DNA from 4 places in the Chungangia koreensis genome. Region 3 is predicted to be linked to each of the others. Evidence: riboswitches for the same ligand, from Rfam matches in the RefSeq annotation. Region 3 holds a riboswitch; each other region holds the start of a gene.

Region 1 (5,153 bases), on a different contig from region 3:
GGCTTTAGCTTTACCAACGGTAAAGTCCTAAAGGTCAGAATCCATAAGAAGAGTATTGAACGGATGAAGAAGAGAATCCGGGAAATCACTTCACGGAAGAAGCCCTACACTATGGAATACCGGATTGGGAAATTAAATCAATACTTAAAAGGATGGTGCGGATACTTCGCTCTGGCTGATACGCCGAGTATATTGAAGCACTTGGATTCGTGGATTCGTAGAAGACTTCGGATGTGCATGTGGAAGGATTGGAAGAACCCAAGAACACGGGTGAGGAAACTCATTGGCATAGGCGTTCCACAATGGAAAGCTTATGAATGGGGAAACTCGCGGAAAGGATATTGGCGAGTCTCAAATAGCCCCATCATGCACAGAACCCTCGGGAACTCCTTTTGGAGTTCCCAAGGGCTCGAAAGTCTATATTTCCGTTATGAAAGTTTGCGTCAATCATCTTAATTGAACCGCCGTATACCGAACGGTACGTACGGTGGTGTGAGAGGTCGGGGGTTAGTCACCCCCTCCTACTCGATTAAGCTAATGGGCCACCTTTAAGAGGGATTGTAGGATCTACATGGCTGAACTTTTTGAAGTTTTCACGGAATTGGCTCGCCAATTCTTTTGCTTTGACGTCATACGCCGCTTTATCTTCCCACGCATTGCGTGGATTTAGAACTTCAGAAGGAACACCTGGAATTTCTTTCGGCATTTCAAGGCCGAAAATTTCATTTACTTCCGTTTGTATATTGTTCAATTCTCCGTTTAGGGCAGCTCTTACCATAGCACGTGTATAACTTAGCTTCATACGGCTACCTACACCGTATTCGCCGCCAGTCCAGCCAGTATTCACCAAGAATACTTGTGAACCATGCTGGTCGATTTTGTCTCCGAGCATTTCAGCATATACAGCAGCAGGAAGTGGCAGGAACGGTGAACCGAAGCAAGTTGAGAACGTTGCTTGCGGAGTAGTGATACCACGTTCTGTTCCAGCAAGTTTAGAAGTGAAACCACTTAGGAAGTGGTACATGGCTTGTTCTTTCGTCAATTTACTGATTGGAGGCAGTACGCCGAATGCATCAGCAGTCAAGAAGATGATTGCTTTCGGATGTCCCGCTACGGACGGCTCAACGATATTGTCGATCGCCTGGATGGGATAAGCTGCACGAGTATTTTCAGTAAGGGAACCATTATCGTAATCCGGTTTGCGTGTTTGCTCATCCAATACCACGTTTTCAAGGACAGCGCCGAATTGGATCGCATTAAAAATTTGTGGCTCCTTCTCTTCGGATAGATTGATACACTTCGCGTAGCAACCACCTTCGATGTTGAAAACTCCATTGTCAGACCAACCATGCTCATCGTCACCAATCAGTTTACGGTCGGCATCTGCAGATAGTGTCGTTTTTCCTGTTCCGGAAAGACCGAAGAACAAAGCAACATCACCGTCTTCACCTACGTTAGCCGAGCAGTGCATTGGTAGAATACCTTGTTCAGGGAGCAAGTAGTTCATAATGGAGAAGATGGATTTTTTCATTTCTCCAGCATATTCAGTACCGCCAATTAGAACAATGCGTTTTTCCATTGAAACGATGATGAATGTTTCAGAATTTGTACCATCTACTGCAGGATCCGCTTTGAATGTTGGTGCAGAAACAATCGTGAATTGAGATTCATGTGTTTTTAATTCATCTTCTGTTGGACGGATGAATAATTGATGAACAAAAAGATTATGCCAAGCGAATTCATTCACGACTTGAATGGCAAGGCGTGATTCTGGATCTGCCCCTGCAAATCCTTTGAAAACGAAAAGCTCATCTCTTGTCTTTAAGTGGTTCAGTACTTTATTATATAAAGCATCGAATTTGTCTGCAGCAATCGGCTGATTAACAGAGCCCCAATCTATTTTTTCAAAGGAGGAAGGCTCTTCGACAATAAATTTGTCTTTAGGCGAACGGCCAGTGTATTTGCCGGTTTCGGCAGTCAATGCACCAGTTGAAGATAATACTGCTTCCCCGCGGGATGTTGCTTTTTCTACCAATTGGGGTACAGATAACTGGATATGCACATGTTCACTTGCCATTAATTCTTTAAGCCCATTATCAATTTTCGCTGAAATCATGGATATGTACCTTCCTTCGCTGATATTCCTAACTTAATAGGTCATTTCGTGTGAATTAGTATAACACATTTAGATAATAAACTATACTAATTGTATGCACAAGTCTTTTAATTGTTCATCAATAAATTGTAACAATTGAAATCAATTGACACGAACAGACTGTTTTCGTATGATGTAAAATTGAACGGATACTCTTATTCCGAGCAGGTGGAGGGGTCAGGCCCTATGAAACCCGGCAACCTGTTGTTATGAACAAAGTAGTAATGGCAAAGGTGCTCAACCTGAGGCAAGGAATTGACCTTGGACGATAAGAGTGAAAGGTGTTTTAAGAAGAGAATCCTTTCCTCATTTAGTGAAGGACTTCAGCGGAAGATGATCGATATGGGTCATGGCATGGAGTTCGTCTGTTGGGGAAAGTTTTTTTTTGGACGAATCGACCTGAACCTCGTGTGCAGAAGCCCGGAACGGCTATAGAAGTTCAAACCTTCGGGAAGACTTGACATGGGAAATGAGTACCGTATCAAACTTGAGAGCAATCTCGCACGATTTGAAGGAGGAATACAATTGACAAATCGCCGTCTATTTACGTCGGAATCCGTAACGGAAGGACATCCGGATAAAATTTGTGATCAGATCTCTGATGCGATTTTGGATGCCATTTTGACAGAAGACCCTAATGCACGTGTGGCATGTGAAACGACTGTTACAACAGGACTTGTTTTAGTAGCAGGGGAAATCACGACATCGACTTATGTCGATATTCCGAAAGTTGTTCGTGAAACTGTTCGTGAAATCGGCTACACACGCGCTAAATATGGTTTTGACTCAGAGACTTCGGCTGTATTGACTGCCATTGATGAGCAATCCGCTGATATCGCAATGGGCGTTGATCAGGCTTTGGAAGCACGTGAAGGGTCAATGAGTGATGCAGAACTTGAAGCAATCGGAGCAGGAGACCAAGGTCTGATGTTCGGTTTTGCTTGTAATGAAACACCAGAGCTTATGCCGCTTCCAATCAGTTTGGCGCACAAATTGGCACGCCGTTTAGCTGAAGTAAGAAAAGAGGACATTCTTCCTTACTTGCGTCCGGATGGAAAAACGCAAGTCACGGTTGAATATGATGAAAACAATAATCCGGTGCGCATCGATACGATAGTCATTTCAACTCAGCATCATCCGGAAGTGACACTTGAACAAATTCAGCGCAATCTTAAAGAGTATGTAATTCAGCCGGTAGTTCCTGCTGAATTGATCGACGAAAACACAAAGTACTTCATTAATCCGACAGGCCGTTTCGTGATCGGCGGACCTCAAGGGGATGCAGGTCTTACTGGCCGTAAAATCATCGTAGACACATATGGAGGTTATGCACGCCATGGAGGCGGTGCATTTTCCGGTAAGGATCCGACAAAGGTGGACCGATCTGCGGCATATGCTGCGCGTTATGTAGCAAAGAACATCGTTGCAGCAGGTCTTGCTGATCGTTGTGAAGTCCAATTGGCATATGCAATCGGTGTGGCCAAACCGGTATCCATTGCAATTGATACATTTGGAACTGGTAAGGCAGAAGAAAAAGATCTTGTCGAGTGGGTACGCGAGTTATTCGACCTTCGTCCTGCAGGTATTATTAAGATGCTTGATCTACGCCGTGCGATTTACAAGCAAACAGCTGCGTATGGTCACTTCGGCCGTACGGATATCGATGTTCCTTGGGAGAAAACTGATAAGGCTGCTGCATTGAAAGAAAAAGCAGGATTATAAATAAGAAGGAATCTGCAAACCTGTAAGGGTAAGCAGATTCCTTTTCATTTGTCATTTTTGATGTTGTTTATAAATTTGTGCCTTTTCAGCGTACTCGTTGTAAATGCGATTCATTTCCATTTTGTCTTCATCATTTAGTTCACGGACAACTTTTACTGGACTGCCGAAAGCCAACATACCTGGAGGAATTTTCTTTCCAGGCGGTACCAGTGTACCTGCTCCGATGAAGGCGCCTTCTCCAATTTCAGCACCGTCTAAAATGATGGACCCCATTCCGACTAATGCCCCTTTTCGCACAATACAACTATGTAGCGTCACTTGATGGCCAATCGTTACATTGTCCTCTAAAATAAGTGGGTTTCCAGGACTTTGATGAAGACAGCATAAATCTTGGATGTTCACTTTTTTGCCAATAATCGTTGGTGCAACATCACCCCGGATGACGGAATTGAACCATACCGATGATTCAGGCCCAATCGTTACATCGCCCGAAATAGTCGTATAATCCGCAATATAAACGGATGGGTCAATTTGTGGGGTTTTTTCCTTATAAGGATAAATCATCTTTGTCACCTCTTTCCTTTATTATTGTATAATAATAGTAGCAAATTAGGCACCAACAGAGAAACGTTTCAATAGAAAAGAGTCAGGGAACGTACTAGTACAATAGGAGGGAATAGCATGTGGAAATGGGAAGCTGAAGGGCAGCCGAAAGCTGTGGTTGCTATCGTACATAGTGCTTATGAACATCATCGGCGCTATGCCTGGCTGATTGAGCGGTTTCGTACTGCTGGGTTCCATGTGGTGATGGGAGATCTCCCTGGACACGGGGATGCAAGTCTTTCACATGCTGCCCATGATTCAAGTTTTGAAGAATATGAAAAGTTTGTTCATGAATTGGTGAAGGTTGGCCTTTCTCATAATTTACCTCTTTTTGTCATCGGACACGGAATGGGCGCAACTTTAATGATGAATAAATTGCATAGTAAGGAACTCAGTATCGCTGGAGTGGTATTAAGCTCTCCTTGGCTTCACTTAGTCCAGACTCCCCCAAAGACATTAACGGGAATCGGTAAGATTGCGACGAATATGAAAATCAAACATGATCTGCCTATAAAGCAAATGACCCGTAATTTTGATGTATACAAACTTGAAAAGGATGATCCCCTTTATAATCCTGTGATTACGTCGAGTTGGTATAGTGAACTTCAAGGATTAATGAGAACCACTTTCCAGACAAAAGGACAAGAGATTAGTATGCCGGTACTTATGCATA
Region 2 (5,153 bases), on a different contig from region 3:
TGTAGGAACGGCATAGCTGATATTCCCAGCATCAGTAGATCCTTTGCCAGTCGATTTTTCAGTATAAACCGTTTCCCCGACTGCCTCTAATTCCTCATGGATGATGCTGTCCAATACGGAGTTCAATACGAAGTCTTGGACCTCATTTTGGAATCGTTCCACTTTGACTGTTGACCCAGTCGCGAGCGCCGCTCCTTCTGCAATCGCTCGTACCTTATTGGACACTTCTTCCGTGCGTTTCCATGTGCTTGCGCGGATGTAGAAACGAGCTGATGCATACTCAGGAATGATGTTTGGTGCATCTCCGCCATGCGTGATGATGCCGTGGACCCGGACATCTGTCGGCAGCTGTTGACGAAGAGCATTGATGCCATTGTATAAAAGGATGACTGCGTCTAATGCATTGATTCCCTGCTCTGGGGAACCTGAAGCGTGAGCCGGCTTCCCGTAGAAGTGGAAGTCAAGTGGATCAACAGCCAGTGTTTCACTTGTCAGTGATGTACGACCAGATGGATGGATCATGAGTGCAACGTCAACATCCTTCAGAAAACCATGTTTCACGAAGCTGCCTTTCGCGCTTCCGTTTGGACCGCCTTCTTCAGCTGGAGTACCTAATACTGCTATTCGACCACCTGTCTCTTCAAGTACTTGGGAAAGGGCGATACCCGCTGCAACACTTGTTGTACCAATGATATTATGTCCGCAAGCATGCCCTAATCCTGGTAATGCGTCGTACTCAGCAAGGAAAGCAATAGTAGGACCTTCCACCCCACTATCCTTCACTGCAAAGAATGAAGTTTCGTGGCCAGCGACTGCGGTCTGTACATCAAATCCAGCTTCTGTCAGAGTTTCTATATGTCTCTCACTTGCAAAGAACTCCTGATTCCCGATTTCGGGATTTGCATGGATTACCTGGCTTGTTTCGATGTACTTCTCCCGATTTTGCTCGATGGATTCCGTGATTAAATCTAAACCGTTCAACGTTGTACTCATGATAACTCCTCCTCTTTGGAATTAAAGTCCTTCATACACCTCAAGTAATTCTTCTTCTGTGATGTCAACGACAAACGATCCGCCGTTCGTATCTTTCTTCACTGCTTCTTCCACTTCTTCTGAATGGTAAAGTTCAACGATGCGATTGAATGTTTCGTTGTCCTTGTCTTCACCACGTGCTGCGAAAATGTTTACATAAGGGATAGCATTTTTGTCAGCACCATCTTCTAGGTAAATTGGATCTTTTGCTGGGTCGAAACCAGCTTGACCAGCTACACCATTGTTAATGACAGAAATGGCTACATCCGGCAATACAAGCGGTGTTTGTTGCGCAACCATAGGGATGATGTCTAAGTTTTTAGGATTTTCTTCGATCTTGGATGGGTCTCCGAATAATCCGAAATCGTCTGCCAATGTAATGAGTCCAGCAGATTCAAGCAACAGCAATGCACGTGCTTGGTTGGATGGATCATCTGGAATTGCGACCTTTGCTCCTTCTTCAATTTCGTTTACATCTTTTATTTTTTCCGAATAAATACCCATTGGAGCAATTAGAGTTGCACCGATCGGTACCAAGTCTGCGCCCGTCTCTTCTGTGAATGCACTAAGGAATGCAATGTGTTGGAATGAGTTCAAGTCAATGTCACCGTCTTGTAATGCTTTGTTAGGAAGTGAGTAGTCAGCAAACTCGATCAGTTCAATTTCAATGCCTTCTGCTGCAGCTTTCTTTTTCAAGATCGGCCATACTTCACCGTCAGTTCCTGTGACACCGATTTTTACTTTTTTAGTTTCTGAGTCTCCACCTTCACTTGAAGCGGAGTCGCCACAAGCTGCTAATACTGTTGCCGCTAGTAAGACAAATAGGAATAACCAGATTTTTTTCATGATGTATATCTCCTCTTTTATATGTTTTATGTCGTTCGTATCGTATTTAACGTCGCATAATTTTTCGTGATAATGTGTTTCCGATCCATTGCGCAATTTGCACTAGGGTAATTAAGATCACAACCGTTACAAGCATGACACTCCAGTCGAAACGCTGATAACCGTACGTCTGTGCTATATGTCCGAGACCGCCTGCCCCGACAGTTCCGGCCATCGCGGAGAAGTCAATCAGACTGATGCTCATGAATGTTAGACCCAACACTAACGGTCCAAGCGCTTCCGGGATTAAAACTGTAAAAATAATTTGGTATGGACTCGCTCCCATTGCTTTTGCAGCTTCTACTACACCAGGATCGATACTGACTAAATTGTTCTCGACTACACGGGCGATTGAAAATGCTGCAACAATCGTCATGGGGAATACCGCTCCGCCAATACCAATCGAACTTCCTACAACAATCCGGGTTAATGGACTGATCGCAAATAGGAAAATGATGAACGGAATGGGACGTATGAGATTAATCAAGAAGTTCAGTAAGTTAAAAATAATGCGGTTCTCAAGAAGGTTTCCTCTACGAGTAACGTAGAGCGTTAGCCCAATGGCAATCCCAAAAATCGAACCTAAAATTAGGGTGATGGCCACCATCAGGATCGTTTCTCCTGTTGCCTCAACGATCCTCGGCCAAAATGTTTCCCAATCTACCTTCATGCTGGTCATTCTACGGACACCTCCTCAATCTCCACCATGTTGTTTAAATCACTGATGACTTGTTGGATTAAGGTCTCATCACCTTCAAAAGAAACTAACAGGTTTCCTATAAGCTTCTGTTGTAACTCGCGTACAGAACCATACACGATATTCACATCGACTCCATACTTCCGGGTAACTCGGGATAACACAGGATCCCCTGCCACTTCTCCTTTGAAGATGACACGGTATAGGCGTTTACCGCCTCGTTCCCTCCATTCATTCAACAAATGATCGGACGGACGATCTTTTTGTACAGATTCGATAAACCTTTGTGTCGTCGAATGTTGCGGGTCCGTGAAAGTGTCAAATACCGAGCCCTGCTCGATGACTTCCCCATTCTCCATGACAGCGACCCGATCACAAATCGTTTGAATGACGTTCATCTCATGTGTAATCAATAAAATCGTTAATCCTAAATCTTTATTGACCTTTTTTAAGAGTTTCAGGATTTCTGCCGTTGTATCCGGATCGAGAGCAGAAGTGGCTTCGTCACAGATTAGAATATCCGGCGATGTAGCAAGTGCCCGCGCTATGCCGACCCGCTGTTTCTGACCGCCTGACAGCTGTTCCGGATAATCGTTTGCTTTATCGGACAAACCAACAAATCTCAGCAATTCTGCGACACGTTCATTGATTTCCTTCTTCGGCACTCCTGCCAATTTCAACGGATACGCTACATTTCCCGCAACTGTCCGTGAGTTGAATAAGTTAAAGTTTTGGAAGATCATCCCGATCCGGCGGCGAAGTTTGCGTAACTCCTTCTGCGAAAGACTTGCTACGTCTACTCCCTGTACGGAAACCGTACCGCTTGTCGGCCGTTCCAACATATTGACCAAGCGGAGCAACGTACTTTTCCCAGCGCCACTAAAACCGATGATTCCGAAGATTTCTCCCTGCTCGACGGAGAGAGATACCTCCTTTACTGCATGCACCTCCCGGTTGGCGAGCCGGAATGTCTTGGCCGCCTGCTTAAATTCGATCATGCTTTTGCCTCCTCAAGCTGTAACTGATTCTTTGCAGACAATGCTGTGTGCAGTCATCTACCTTTCTTTTACCGAACGAAAAAGAGCCCTCTTTTTTCTTATCCACAAGAAAAAAGAAGGCTCCCATTAAGAAAACCATCTCGTTCTCATCTTTCAAATGCAATAAGCATTTGCAGGAATTGGCACAGAGTTCATTCGTCATGAACCAGCTGCCGAGATGTCATAGGGCCTGTCCCTCGATCTCTCTGGATAAGAAAGTGATGTATTGCTATTCGATTGTTGCAAGAATTGATTCTTACTTTAGGACTTTAAAGCAGAAAAGTCAACTAACTTAATAAAATAAAACTATTCTGATAGTTGAAAGGGTTTTCTCATTTAAGGAATTCTTGTATTTCTGTCATGACTTCTTTCAGTATATCAATCGATTTTAAAGCATTTCCTTCAACATCCAATGCATGCCCTACACGAGGAATCACTTTACTAATCATATTTGGATTCTGCTCTACCAAGGCCACTCGCTCTTCGCTATAAATTTGGTCTGCATCCCCAATAATCGATAGTCCTTTCTGTGTGCTGTTCCTCATCGAAGTGAGCACATCCTCCCGATGAATCAGAGGTGTTTGCCAAACGGCCTTGGCATTCTTGAACTCTTCTCTCATTAATTCGGAGCTAAGTGCGATTGTTCCAAGTGATTTCGCAATGAAGCAATAATTTGGGTAGTGTTTCTTTCCCAAAATAGCGTCAATGACTGTTTGTACATCAATTTTAATAGCTTCACCAAGCTCTTCATTCGTAAAATCGTCATATGCCTCGTCATTATAATTGTATGTCACTTGCAATAAGTCATAGTGTAGTTGTTCAGAGAAATGATTTGCGTAATGAAGTAACGGCGCCTGTGCTGTATAGCCTGAACCGGGCAACACGACCATCAGTCCAACCGCCTCCTCTCTCGTGAAATAATTGAATGGAATAATCATTTCTTTATATCCACTTACATAACCTTTCATCCTACATTCCCCCATTCACCGGTAACTGATAGACGACTTCCTCTCCAAACTTTAAGTCTGTCGGTTGGAAACCGGAACTCACGTAAAGCTTTTTTGCCCACTCATTGTCCGGATCAACTGTTAAACGGATGACTTCGCAACGCGGATGCCGTTCTGTGATCCACTGAATCATTTCCGATAAGGCTGCTTTTCCGAAGCCCTTTCCTTGAAATTCGTGATCAATGAAGAATCCGTTAATCCAATAACTGTCTGTCGTTTTTTCCTCATAAGCATGCATGACGAATCCAACCATTTGATGTTGGTCGTAAATCGCAAACGGAATATATTCGACATTGTCCCCATCCGGTTTAATGTAGACCTTAGAAAGAGATACAGCGACAGTCGGTACAAAGCCTTTTTGTTCGTCTGCAACAGTTAGATTCAATGCTTCTTTCCAATTCTCTCTTGTGACGATGATCAATTTGACCATTTCAATACCTCGCTTGGTTTGATTTTTGACTTATTCTCCTTATTTTGTTTGTATTCCTGCCAAAA
Region 3 (5,153 bases):
TCCTGCGCGTTCTGCAGTGCTTCCTCAAATGTACACTTGGCTGTACGCATTTCTGACAAGATGAAGTTTGACGTGCCATTTAAAATGCCGGCAATGTTTTCAACTTCATTAACTTGAAGCAAATTCTTTAATGTCTTAATAATTGGAACGCCGCCTGCTGTGGTTGCTTCATATCCAATAGTAGCATCATAATTTTCCGCCACCTTTTGCAAGGACAAACCATGCTTGGCAAACATCGCTTTATTTGCCGTAATAACATGGATTCCCCGCTCGAGGAAATATGTCAAATAGGAATAAGCGGGTTCTTCACCAACAATCGCTTCGAACACAACGTCTACATCCGGTATGGATGCTATATCTTCGAATCGATCTGTTACGAAAAGATGGGCTGGTAAGGGCCTCAACTTTTCGACATCACGAATTAACACGCCCACCACCTCTACATCGATTCCAAAGAAATTCCGGAACTCTTCCTTCTTCTCATTCAAGATTTGAAAAACTCCTTGACCAACAGTACCAAAGCCTAATAATGCAATTTTAATGGTTTGCATGCATTCGCCTCCAAGTTTGCCTGTATGATGAAACCCCATTTGCTATACTCCGTCAAGAAGCCGTCGTGCCCGAATTTCGTATGAACAAGATGGAAGTTTCCATTTGGCACTGAATGCGTGAATTCACGAATTCTTTCTGACGGATAAATTAAGTCATAGGTGAATCCGATCGCAGCCACTTTCGCTTTGTAACCCTTCACTGCCCCCCGGAATCCACCTCTTCCTTTGCCAATGTCATGGGAGTTCATTGCCCGTAGTAGGGTCAGATAACTATTCGGATCAAAACGGCCGGTGATTTTCCTACCCATATGTTTCATGTACGATTCCACTTCGTAAATGCCGTCAGATCGCTCCTCGCGATTGAAACGTTGCGAAAAGAGTTCCTGGCTCCGGTATGAAACCATACCTGCAATCCTTGCAGTTTCGAAGCCTTTTACATCTGTGGCACTTCTATAGTTTCCAGCTCTAAAATGAGGATCTTGCTCGATTGCATGGATCCCGATGTAGTTGAATGCAATTCCATAATCACTCAACTCGGGGGTGACAGCCAACGGGATGAGCAACTCCATATCATCCGGATACAATAGACCCCATTCAAGCACCTGCATCCCGCCCAATGAACCACCAATGACCGCAAAAACCCTCGAAATCCCTAAGTTCTCTAATCCCTTTTTTTCAGCGTGAACTATATCCCGGATTGTAATGGAGGGAAAATCTGCACGATATGGCTTACCTGTTTCGGGATTGATGTGTAGCGGTCCAGTCGAGCCATTGCAGCCTCCTATTACGTTAAACGTGATTACACGATATCGGTTTGTATCCAAAGGACATTGAGGTCCGACAAGCCCCGCCCACCAGCCGGGCAATGCAGAGGAGCCGACTGTAAGATGATTGCCAGTCAACGCATGACAGGCGAGGATGACCGGGGCATCTGCCGGTCCAGAGATTTCATAGGCGAGCTCCACATCCAAAAGAAGTGCTCCCGACTCTAAGACCAAATTCCCAATTCCAACAACACCAATTGTCATCCTGCGCCCTCCTCTTTGTTAAATAGATACGGGTACTGCTTCTTCGATTGCCTGACCGAGGTCTTGCACGATATCCTCTAACGCTTCTGTTCCTACAGAAAGACGGATTAATTCTTCTGACACACCAGACTTTTTCAAGTCATCCGTGTTCAACTGCTGGTGAGTAGTCGATGCAGGGTGGATAATTAGAGATTTTGAATCACCTACATTGGCGACATGCGACCAGATTTTCACGTGATCAATCACTTTACGCCCTGCATCTCTTCCTCCTTTGACTCCAAAGTTCAAGACCGATCCGAAACCGTTCTTCAAGTATTTTGTTGCCGCTTCATATGATGGGTGGCCTTCTAACCCTATATAATTCACCCATTCCACAGAAGAATTATTCGATAAGTATTCAGCTACAGCAAGCGCATTCTGGTTTTGTTTCTCCACGCGGAGGTGAAGAGTCTCCAGCCCTTGTAGGAAAGCAAATGCATGATCCGGACTCAAGCAAGGTCCGAAATCTCGAAGCAATTGTACACGCAGCTTAGTAGCGAATGCTGCATTCGGAACATCTACGCCATAGCGAATTCCATGATACGAAGCATCAGGTTCCGTAAAGTATGGGAATTTCGGAGAATTCCAATCGAAGTTACCGCCATCTACTACAATTCCTCCAATGGCTATTCCATGACCACCAATCCATTTTGTTGCAGAATGCACAACGATATTGGCACCGAACTCGATCGGATTGCAACCGTATGGACTTGGGAATGTATTGTCAATGATTAGCGGAACTCCGTTTTCTTTTGCAATCGCCGCAACAGCTTCAATATCTAAAACTAGTAAACTCGGATTTCCGATGGATTCAGCAAAAATCGCTTTCGTTTTTTCCGTAATGGCTGCTCGGAAGTTTTCCGGATCTGCAGCATCGACGAACTTTACTTTAATGCCATAGCGAGGAAGCGTGACCGCAAACAAATTGAAGGTCCCCCCGTACAGATTGCTTGCAGCTACAATCTCATCACCAGAACTTGCGATATTCAAAATAGCAAACGAGATGGCAGCCATCCCTGAAGATAGAGCAACCGCAGCAGTTCCCTTCTCGAGCAGTGCAATACGCTGCTCAAATACATCGACAGTCGGGTTCATAATCCGGGAGTAAATATTGCCACTTTCCTCTAAGGCAAATAATTTCTGAGCATGTTCTGTATCACGGAACACATAAGAAGTTGTACGGTAAAGCGGGACAGCTCTGGCTCCTGTTACAGGATCCGGCTGTTGTCCTCCATGAAGTAGCAGGGTTTCGGGTTGAAAATTAGTCATTGGTATTCCTCCTTTATGATGTGGGGTCGATGGAATGCGGAGGAGAGGATTTTCAGGAAATAAAAAACCCTCTTCCTAAGAAGAGGGTATGCATACGCGTATTCCTCCCCTTATCTTTCAGACCTTCCAGTCTGTAGGATTTAGCACCATAGCAATTGGATTGCCGGTTGCCGGGCATCGTCGGGCCTATTCCCTCCGCCGCTCTCGATAAGAGTGTATTCGATTCAATTTTTCCATCTGATGAAGAGTATGCAGCGAATTGATGAAAAAGTCAAACAAAAAAGATTATTTTATTTATGAATCTTTTTTAAAGGCTATCCGTTAAATAGTACAAATGAACTTTAGGGAAGTGGAAAGATGTTGGCTATATGGATCGTCGCCGTTCTGCTGACAGGCTATGTCATCGGATGTGCACATGGCTCAGTATTGGCACAAAGATTGTCTGGCGTTGACTTAAAAGAAACTGGGGTGAAAAACGCAGGCGCCTCAAATGCCACCATCGTATTAGGGAAAAAATATGGTGCCCTCGTGGCATTGGTCGATATAGGAAAAGGGGCATTAACAATAATCGTTCTACGAATGCTGTTAGGGAATGCTTTTTCCGAGGAAGTGGTCTGGACGTTGCTGTTCTTGGCGGGAGCCGCAGTTGTGATTGGTCATAACTTCCCATTCTACATGAAATTCAATGGAGGAAAAGGAACTGCTACAGTCATTGGAGTGTTACTAGCACTCGACTGGCGGATTGGCCTTGCCGGTCTGGCTCTTTTCATCGCAGCCTCTCTTCTATCAAATTACATCGTCGTCGGCGTTCTCATGTTATATGTTACCTTATTAGTTGTCGCTGTGTGGATGGCTGAAGGTGCTTGGCCGATTGTTACCGCTGCAGGTTTGTTCCTACTTGCACTTTGGAAGCATATCGAAAACTTCCAGCGTATAAAAGAGGGGACGGAAAAAAAGGTGCGAACTGTCATTAAACGGTGAAAAAAAAAGCAACTTACAGGAACCTCGTTTCAGTATGCTATAATAATAGTGTACGAAAATAAGTTTTATCCATTGGATAAAATGAAATGAGGGAATCGTGTTGACATTTGCAAGACAAGAGAAAGAATTAAGTCCTTTCGTGGCTGCGCGCTATGTCGGCGAGGAAATTGAATTTTCGCGTAATGGATTCGATGTAAAAGGCCGGATCCATAAAATCTTGGAACACTCAGTCATCGTAGAAATGTCAGATGAAGACGCTCTTAGCATTGGGGCAAAATCGAATTTGACAGTGGTATCTCATAAGAAGTATTCGGTTAAGTCATCATAATATGCAAAGCAATCGCATCTGCGATTGCTTTTTTATTATTCTGAATTCCTCTAAAGAGTTGAAAGTGCTAAAATGAAACCATTGAATAAGGAGGAGATAGAGATGAAAGAAATATTGATTGAACGGCTTGTCCGTTATGCCAAAATAGATACACAATCGGATGCGGAAAGTACGACTTGCCCTTCCACGCCGGGACAGTGGGATCTACTCCATTTATTAGAAAAAGAGCTCAGCGAAATCGGCTTAGAAGAAATCACTCTGGACGAAAACGGCTATTTATTTGCCACGTTGCCTGCTAATACCGATAAGGATGTTCCCGTAATCGGATTCCTTGCGCACGTGGATACAGCCACAGATTACTCTGGTAAAAATGTAAACCCTCAACGTGTAGACAACTACAAAGGTGGAGACATTCAATTAAACGCTAATACCGTACTCTCCCCTTCTGAATTTCCAGAGCTTCAAAACTATATCGGACACACCCTGCTAACAACCGATGGAACGACACTATTAGGTGCAGATGATAAAGCAGGTATTGCGGAAATCATGACAGCGATGGAATATCTGGTGAACCATCCGGAAATAAAACACGGAAAAATCCGTGTCGGCTTTAACCCAGATGAAGAAATTGGACGCGGCCCTCATAAATTCGACGTTCCGGTATTCGGTGCAAAATACGCGTATACAATGGACGGCGGTCCACTTGGGGAACTACAATACGAAAGCTTCAATGCAGCCGGCGTAAAATTGACGACACACGGGAAAAGTGTCCATCCTGGCTCCGCAAAGAATAAGATGGTCAATGCCATCACGATCGCCACTAAGTTCCAGTCATATATGCCGGAGGACGAGGTTCCTGAAAAAACAGACGGTTATGAAGGGTTCATACACCTCATGAACTTCAATGGCAATGTAGAAAAAGCTACCCTTGCTTACATTATCCGCGACCATGATCGT
Region 4 (5,153 bases), on a different contig from region 3:
CTTTTGAATGTAACACTTCTACCAACGCTTTAATTTCTTCTTTGTTTTCATCTCCAGCACGTACTGCAATAACATTTACATAAGGAGATTCAGATCCTTCGATTGCAATAGAATCTTCAATCGGGTTTAAACCATTGTCGATGGCAAAGTTTGAATTGATGACGACAATGTCCCCTTCTTCATTTTCATACATTTGAGGTAAAAGTGCTGGGTCGTAATCTGCATCAAACTGAAGGTTCTTTGGATTGTCTAAAATGTTTTTAACTTCAGCTGCAGTTTTGTCGATGCCTTCCTCAAGCTTGATCAGCCCTTGAGCTTCCAATAGAGAAAGTACACGGCCATGGTCAGCAACAGAGTTACTCATCAAAACAGTTGCCCCGTCCGGAAGTTCATCAAGAGATTTATATTTCTTCGAATAGATTCCGATTGGTTCGATATGGATGCCACCAGCATTGACAAAGTCATAGCCGTGGTCTTTGATTTGCAATTCAAGGTACGGAATGTGTTGGAAGTAGTTAGCGTCCAAATCACCAGAATCCAAGTCTTGGTTTGGCATAACGTACTCTGTATATTCCTCGATTACAAGCTCGATGCCTTTTTCTTCAAGAAGCGGCTTCGCTTGCTCTAAAATGACAGCATGTGGAGTATTGGAAGCACCAACTTTCAATTCTTTCAGTTCGCTGCCATTGCCGGATCCGTTCGAAGATCCTTCATCACTTGTTCCGCAAGCTGCTAATGCTAAAGCACTGACGGATAATACAATTCCTGCTACAAACTTCTTCATCGTTGTAAACTCTCCTTTTGTCTTCAAAATGTCTATGTGGACGGGTTCCCCCGTTGTCACCTTATCGTTTGTCAATCCTGGATGTAATGGAATCCCCGATCCACTGGATGAGGAACACCATGATTAAGATTAAAACTGTACCTACAAATGTAACGTCTTCCCTGCTTCGCTGGAAACCGTCCATATAAACAAGGTTTCCAAGTCCGCCGGCACCAATGATTCCAGCCATCGCGGTATAGCCAATCAGAGCAATGGCAGTGACGGTAATACCGGAAAGTAAAGCTGGTAATGACTCGGGGAAGAGTACTTTGAATATGATTGTCGAAGTCTTGGCACCCATTGATCTCGCTGCCTCAATTACCCCTTTATCAATCTCACGAAGTGCAATCAATACCATCCTTGCATAGAACGGTGCCGCTCCGATTATCAGAGCCGGCAAAGCTGCATTCGGTCCGCGGATGGAGCCGAGCAAGAATTTCGTCAACGGTATTAATAGGATGATTAAAATAATGAATGGAATCGATCTGAATATATTCACGAATGCACCTGTTAATATATTTGAAAACCGATTCGCCCATAATTGATGAGGACTTGTCAAAAAGAGCAAAATCCCTAAAGCAAGACCGATTACAAAAGTCAGTGCAGTTGCGATCGCTGTCATATACAGTGTCTCGAGAGTTGCTTCCCACATCAGTTCCCAGTCGACATTCGGAAATAACTGACTAAGCATGTGTTAACACCTCCGTTTTGACTCCTTCATCATGAAGGAACTGGATAGCCTGATTGATCAATTCGGGTTTCCCGTCAATGTGAAGGATCAGGGTTCCGTAAGCTCCACCCTTCGTATGAGAAACATTGCCGTGAGCAATATTCACTTCCACATCGAAATTTCTGATCAATCTCGAAAGGATTGGCTGTTCAGTTCGATCACCTACGAATATAAGCTTGATGAGCTTACCGGTGTTAAATTGACTCAATAATTTCGAAACCGTTTCTATAGAATCCCCCGACTCGGTAATTTGAGCTACAAATCGCTTCGTGATCTGTTGTTTCGGAGATTGGAATACCTCCAACACATTTCCTAACTCCACTACTTTTCCTGCTTCCATTACAGCAACACGATGACAGATTTTACGGATGACGTGCATTTCATGAGTAATGAGGACAATCGTCAATCCCAATCGCTCATTAATATCCACCAGCAACTCCAAAATGGAATCCGTCGTTTCCGGATCCAGAGCCGATGTCGCTTCATCACAGAGAAGGACTTCCGGTTCATTGGCGAGGGCACGTGCAATTCCGACGCGCTGCTTTTGTCCACCTGATAGTTGTGACGGAAAAGCATTTTCTCTCCCAGTGAGACCGACCAATTCGATTAGTTCTAGAACACGTTTTTTTCGTTGTTCTTTAGCAACCCCTGCTATTTCAAGAGGGAATTCGATATTTTCGGCAACCGTTCTGGACCAAAGCAAGTTGAAATGCTGGAAGATCATGCTGACTTTCTGTCGGGCGTTCCGCAGCTTCTGACCACTAATGGATGAAATTTCTTGTCCGTTCACAGTAACCGTTCCGGCAGTAGGCTTTTCCAATCCGTTCAACAACCGGATCAATGTACTTTTTCCGGCACCACTATAGCCGATCACACCAAATATTTCACCTTGACGTACCGAAAGGTTCACACTGTCCACGGCAGTCAACGTTCCTTTATCCGTTTGGAAAGTTTTCGTAATGTTAGTTAACTCAATCAAATCCTTCTCACCTCCGAACCAAATTTCCTGTATGTCTCAATAATTGGCGTTCTATCTATATTCTTACCCCAAAATAAAAACCTTTCCGCAAGAAGAGCAGAAAGGTTACGCATACGTAAAAACGATCGTCCATTCTCTCATCTACCAAAGCCTTCGCTTTGTGTGAATTGGCACCATTTCATTTTCATGACGGTTGCCGGGTTTCATCGGGCACATCCCTCCACCTCTCGCAATAAGAGCAAACATATTCAATTATGAAACACATTAATGGTTACTTTAACACGGCAAAGTATCTTCGTCAAGGTCATTTCTTCAATTTTTCATATAGATGTGGAACAGACTGAAAAGCGTAAATTTTTTCTTTCAATTCACCGTTCTCGGTAATTACGAGGCACGGAACGCTTTCGATTTCATAATCGATCGCCAAGTCTTCCAAATAATTGAGATTGGCCTTGCCGATCGGCACATCCTTAACCAATTCCGCGACAACGTCCATCATTTTTCCAGCGACTTGGCACGTGCCGCATAAAGGCGTATATAAGTAAAACGCTGTAACATTCGATTGTTCTTTTTGCTGTTCAAAGTCCGCACGCGTCCATTCTAACATCGAATCACCCTTACACAAAAAATTCGCTGCGTATATCAATATTTGCAGCCATTAGTAGGTTTGCTAAAACTTTAATAGGGGTGGTAGCCACCTCACGATAAACTGGTTCTGTATATAAATGCATCGCCTCTGGGTATTCTCGTTTAAACAATGCTCTCAATTTCTCGCCCGATTTATCAGCATCGACAAAGACAAAAAGTTCCGATCCATCATATGGTGCCATCAGTTCTTCCAGCCTCGTCGGGCTAACTGTCCCATTCGTACACAAAATGACGACAGGTTCTGCTATGAGCGGCTCAATCCTTTTCTTATCAGAAAGACCTTCTACAATGATCACTTTTTCACCAAACATCGCAAGCACCCCTAATCACCGTTTTCCGGCAGATACCATTGGGTAAATTGACTCTCCGGATCATCTATACGAACATTTTACCCTAAATGAACCGTTATCCACCTTTCCACACGGTTTCATTCACTTTTTATAGTTAATGAAAAAAACGCCGGCAGAATGTCGGCGTTTTCATGTATGCTCAGGCATTGATCAATTCTTCATATTCTTCAGCAGATAATAGAGCATCCAACTCCGCCAAATCGGCAGGCTCAACCACTATCATCCACGCGTCACCGTAGGAATCTTCGTTAACCAATTCCGGGCTGTCTTCTAAACGTCCATTCACTTCCACTACTTTACCGCTGATTGGCGCATAAAGTTCTGAAACCGTCTTAACAGATTCCACACTTCCGAAAGCATCGTCAACTTTAATGTCGTCGCCGACTTGCGGCAGCTCAACAAATACGATATCACCTAGTTCGGATTGTGCAAATTCTGTAATGCCGATACGTACTTTGCCGTCTTCAAGTTTTACCCATTCGTGTTCTTTTGAATATTTAAGTTCTTTTGGCAAGCTCATTTGGACCCCTCCAGCATTTAAATACATTCAGCATAAGTGTTACATAATTTCACTTGAAATACAAGATGATTTAACGACTCCACGCCTCTTCAAATTCATTTTCTTTAAAGCCGACAGTGACCTTTTTTCCATCTGAAACAATCGGCCGTTTAATCAGCATTCCATCTGACGCAAGTAATTGAATTTGTTCTTCATCAGACATTGTTGGTAGCTTGTCCTTTAGATTTAACTCTTTGTATTTGAGACCGCTTGTATTGAAGAACTTTTTAAGGGGTAGTCCGCTGTTTTGGATATATTCCTTTAATTGTTCAGCAGACGGAGGGGTTTCCGCAATATTATTGTCGGTATAGTCGATCCCTTGTTCGTCCAGCCATTTCTTTGCTTTTCTGCACGTGCCGCATTTTGGATAACCATAGTATGTAAGTGTCATGGATTATCTCCTTTTTTCTTTTCATTGTATCAAAATGAATTGAACAAGTCCTTTCTTTGACAGGATGCTTCGGTTCAATAGGATAAAACAATGCATATCGACTAATCGATCGTAAAGTTTAAAAAAGAATTATTATTACTGCAGAAGATATATCTGGAGCAATCTCTCCAGACGGTCGCTTTCCGCGGGCTCGCGCCAAGCCTCCTCGCTGCGCTTGCGGGGTCTTGGACTGTCTCGCTGTCCCGCAGGAGTCGCCGCCTTCCGCTTATTGCACATACTAAAATAGATAGTATTATGTGGATAAATTCATTCAAAATTGTATAACAAGCAGTTCTCTCCACGTAGACTCCTGTGGGAATAGCTTGAGCTGAAGACCCCGCAGGAACGTAGTGACGAGGAGGCTGAAGCCAAGCCCACGGAAAGCGAAGTGGCGAGAACTGCTGATTAATAAAAAACGACTTATGCAAAGTCTGTTCGGTAGTATTGGGAGGTTTATTAAATAAATTGACCGGACCGCTTTAAGCGATCCGGTCTCCTTTTTTTATCAAACTACATATTTTTCCGCATCGATCAATTTGACCGAAGCCTCACGCTTCAATTTGATCAAGTTCTTCGGATTGTAACGGGTCAGCTTACGAAGCGCGGAAAGCATCATACGTAGGTCGTCTCCTTC

The links. A riboswitch is a leader RNA that binds a small molecule or an ion and turns the genes downstream of it on or off. The one in region 3 is predicted to bind S-adenosylmethionine.
Region 1: another riboswitch for S-adenosylmethionine. It lies ahead of metK (methionine adenosyltransferase); the one in region 3 lies ahead of ACFOZY_RS10480 (O-acetylhomoserine aminocarboxypropyltransferase/cysteine synthase family protein).
Region 2: another riboswitch for S-adenosylmethionine. It lies ahead of ACFOZY_RS00155 (methionine ABC transporter ATP-binding protein); the one in region 3 lies ahead of ACFOZY_RS10480 (O-acetylhomoserine aminocarboxypropyltransferase/cysteine synthase family protein).
Region 4: another riboswitch for S-adenosylmethionine. It lies ahead of ACFOZY_RS13280 (methionine ABC transporter ATP-binding protein); the one in region 3 lies ahead of ACFOZY_RS10480 (O-acetylhomoserine aminocarboxypropyltransferase/cysteine synthase family protein).

Annotation. Positions count from the first base shown of each region.
Region 1 covers NZ_JBHSEC010000005.1:1,357-6,509, forward strand. Annotated here, with positions in the region: gene ltrA (group II intron reverse transcriptase/maturase) at 1-456, shown strand, start outside; gene pckA (phosphoenolpyruvate carboxykinase (ATP)) at 530-2,116, opposite strand; SAM riboswitch class I at 2,308-2,430, shown strand; gene metK (methionine adenosyltransferase) at 2,681-3,877, shown strand; gene ACFOZY_RS04380 (gamma carbonic anhydrase) at 3,929-4,441, opposite strand; gene ACFOZY_RS04385 (alpha/beta hydrolase) at 4,559-5,153, shown strand, end outside.
Region 2 covers NZ_JBHSEC010000001.1:20,512-25,664, reverse strand. Annotated here, with positions in the region: gene ACFOZY_RS00170 (M20 family metallopeptidase) at 1-993, opposite strand, end outside; gene ACFOZY_RS00165 (MetQ/NlpA family ABC transporter substrate-binding protein) at 1,015-1,878, opposite strand; gene ACFOZY_RS00160 (methionine ABC transporter permease) at 1,925-2,596, opposite strand; gene ACFOZY_RS00155 (methionine ABC transporter ATP-binding protein) at 2,593-3,612, opposite strand; SAM riboswitch class I at 3,756-3,868, opposite strand; gene ACFOZY_RS00150 (hypothetical protein) at 3,984-4,619, opposite strand; gene ACFOZY_RS00145 (GNAT family N-acetyltransferase) at 4,621-5,088, opposite strand.
Region 3 covers NZ_JBHSEC010000019.1:274,234-279,386, forward strand. Annotated here, with positions in the region: gene ACFOZY_RS10470 (homoserine dehydrogenase) at 1-551, opposite strand, end outside; gene metX (homoserine O-acetyltransferase MetX) at 524-1,579, opposite strand; gene ACFOZY_RS10480 (O-acetylhomoserine aminocarboxypropyltransferase/cysteine synthase family protein) at 1,598-2,887, opposite strand; SAM riboswitch class I at 2,995-3,101, opposite strand; gene ACFOZY_RS10485 (glycerol-3-phosphate acyltransferase) at 3,245-3,868, shown strand; gene ACFOZY_RS10490 (DUF2187 family protein) at 3,969-4,196, shown strand; gene pepT (peptidase T) at 4,299-5,153, shown strand, end outside.
Region 4 covers NZ_JBHSEC010000020.1:58,098-63,250, forward strand. Annotated here, with positions in the region: gene ACFOZY_RS13270 (MetQ/NlpA family ABC transporter substrate-binding protein) at 1-784, opposite strand, end outside; gene ACFOZY_RS13275 (methionine ABC transporter permease) at 846-1,514, opposite strand; gene ACFOZY_RS13280 (methionine ABC transporter ATP-binding protein) at 1,507-2,532, opposite strand; SAM riboswitch class I at 2,667-2,771, opposite strand; gene ACFOZY_RS13285 (thioredoxin family protein) at 2,837-3,139, opposite strand; gene ACFOZY_RS13290 (toprim domain-containing protein) at 3,150-3,491, opposite strand; gene gcvH (glycine cleavage system protein GcvH) at 3,670-4,050, opposite strand; gene ACFOZY_RS13300 (arsenate reductase family protein) at 4,121-4,480, opposite strand; gene ACFOZY_RS13305 (acyl-CoA dehydrogenase family protein) at 5,025-5,153, opposite strand, start outside.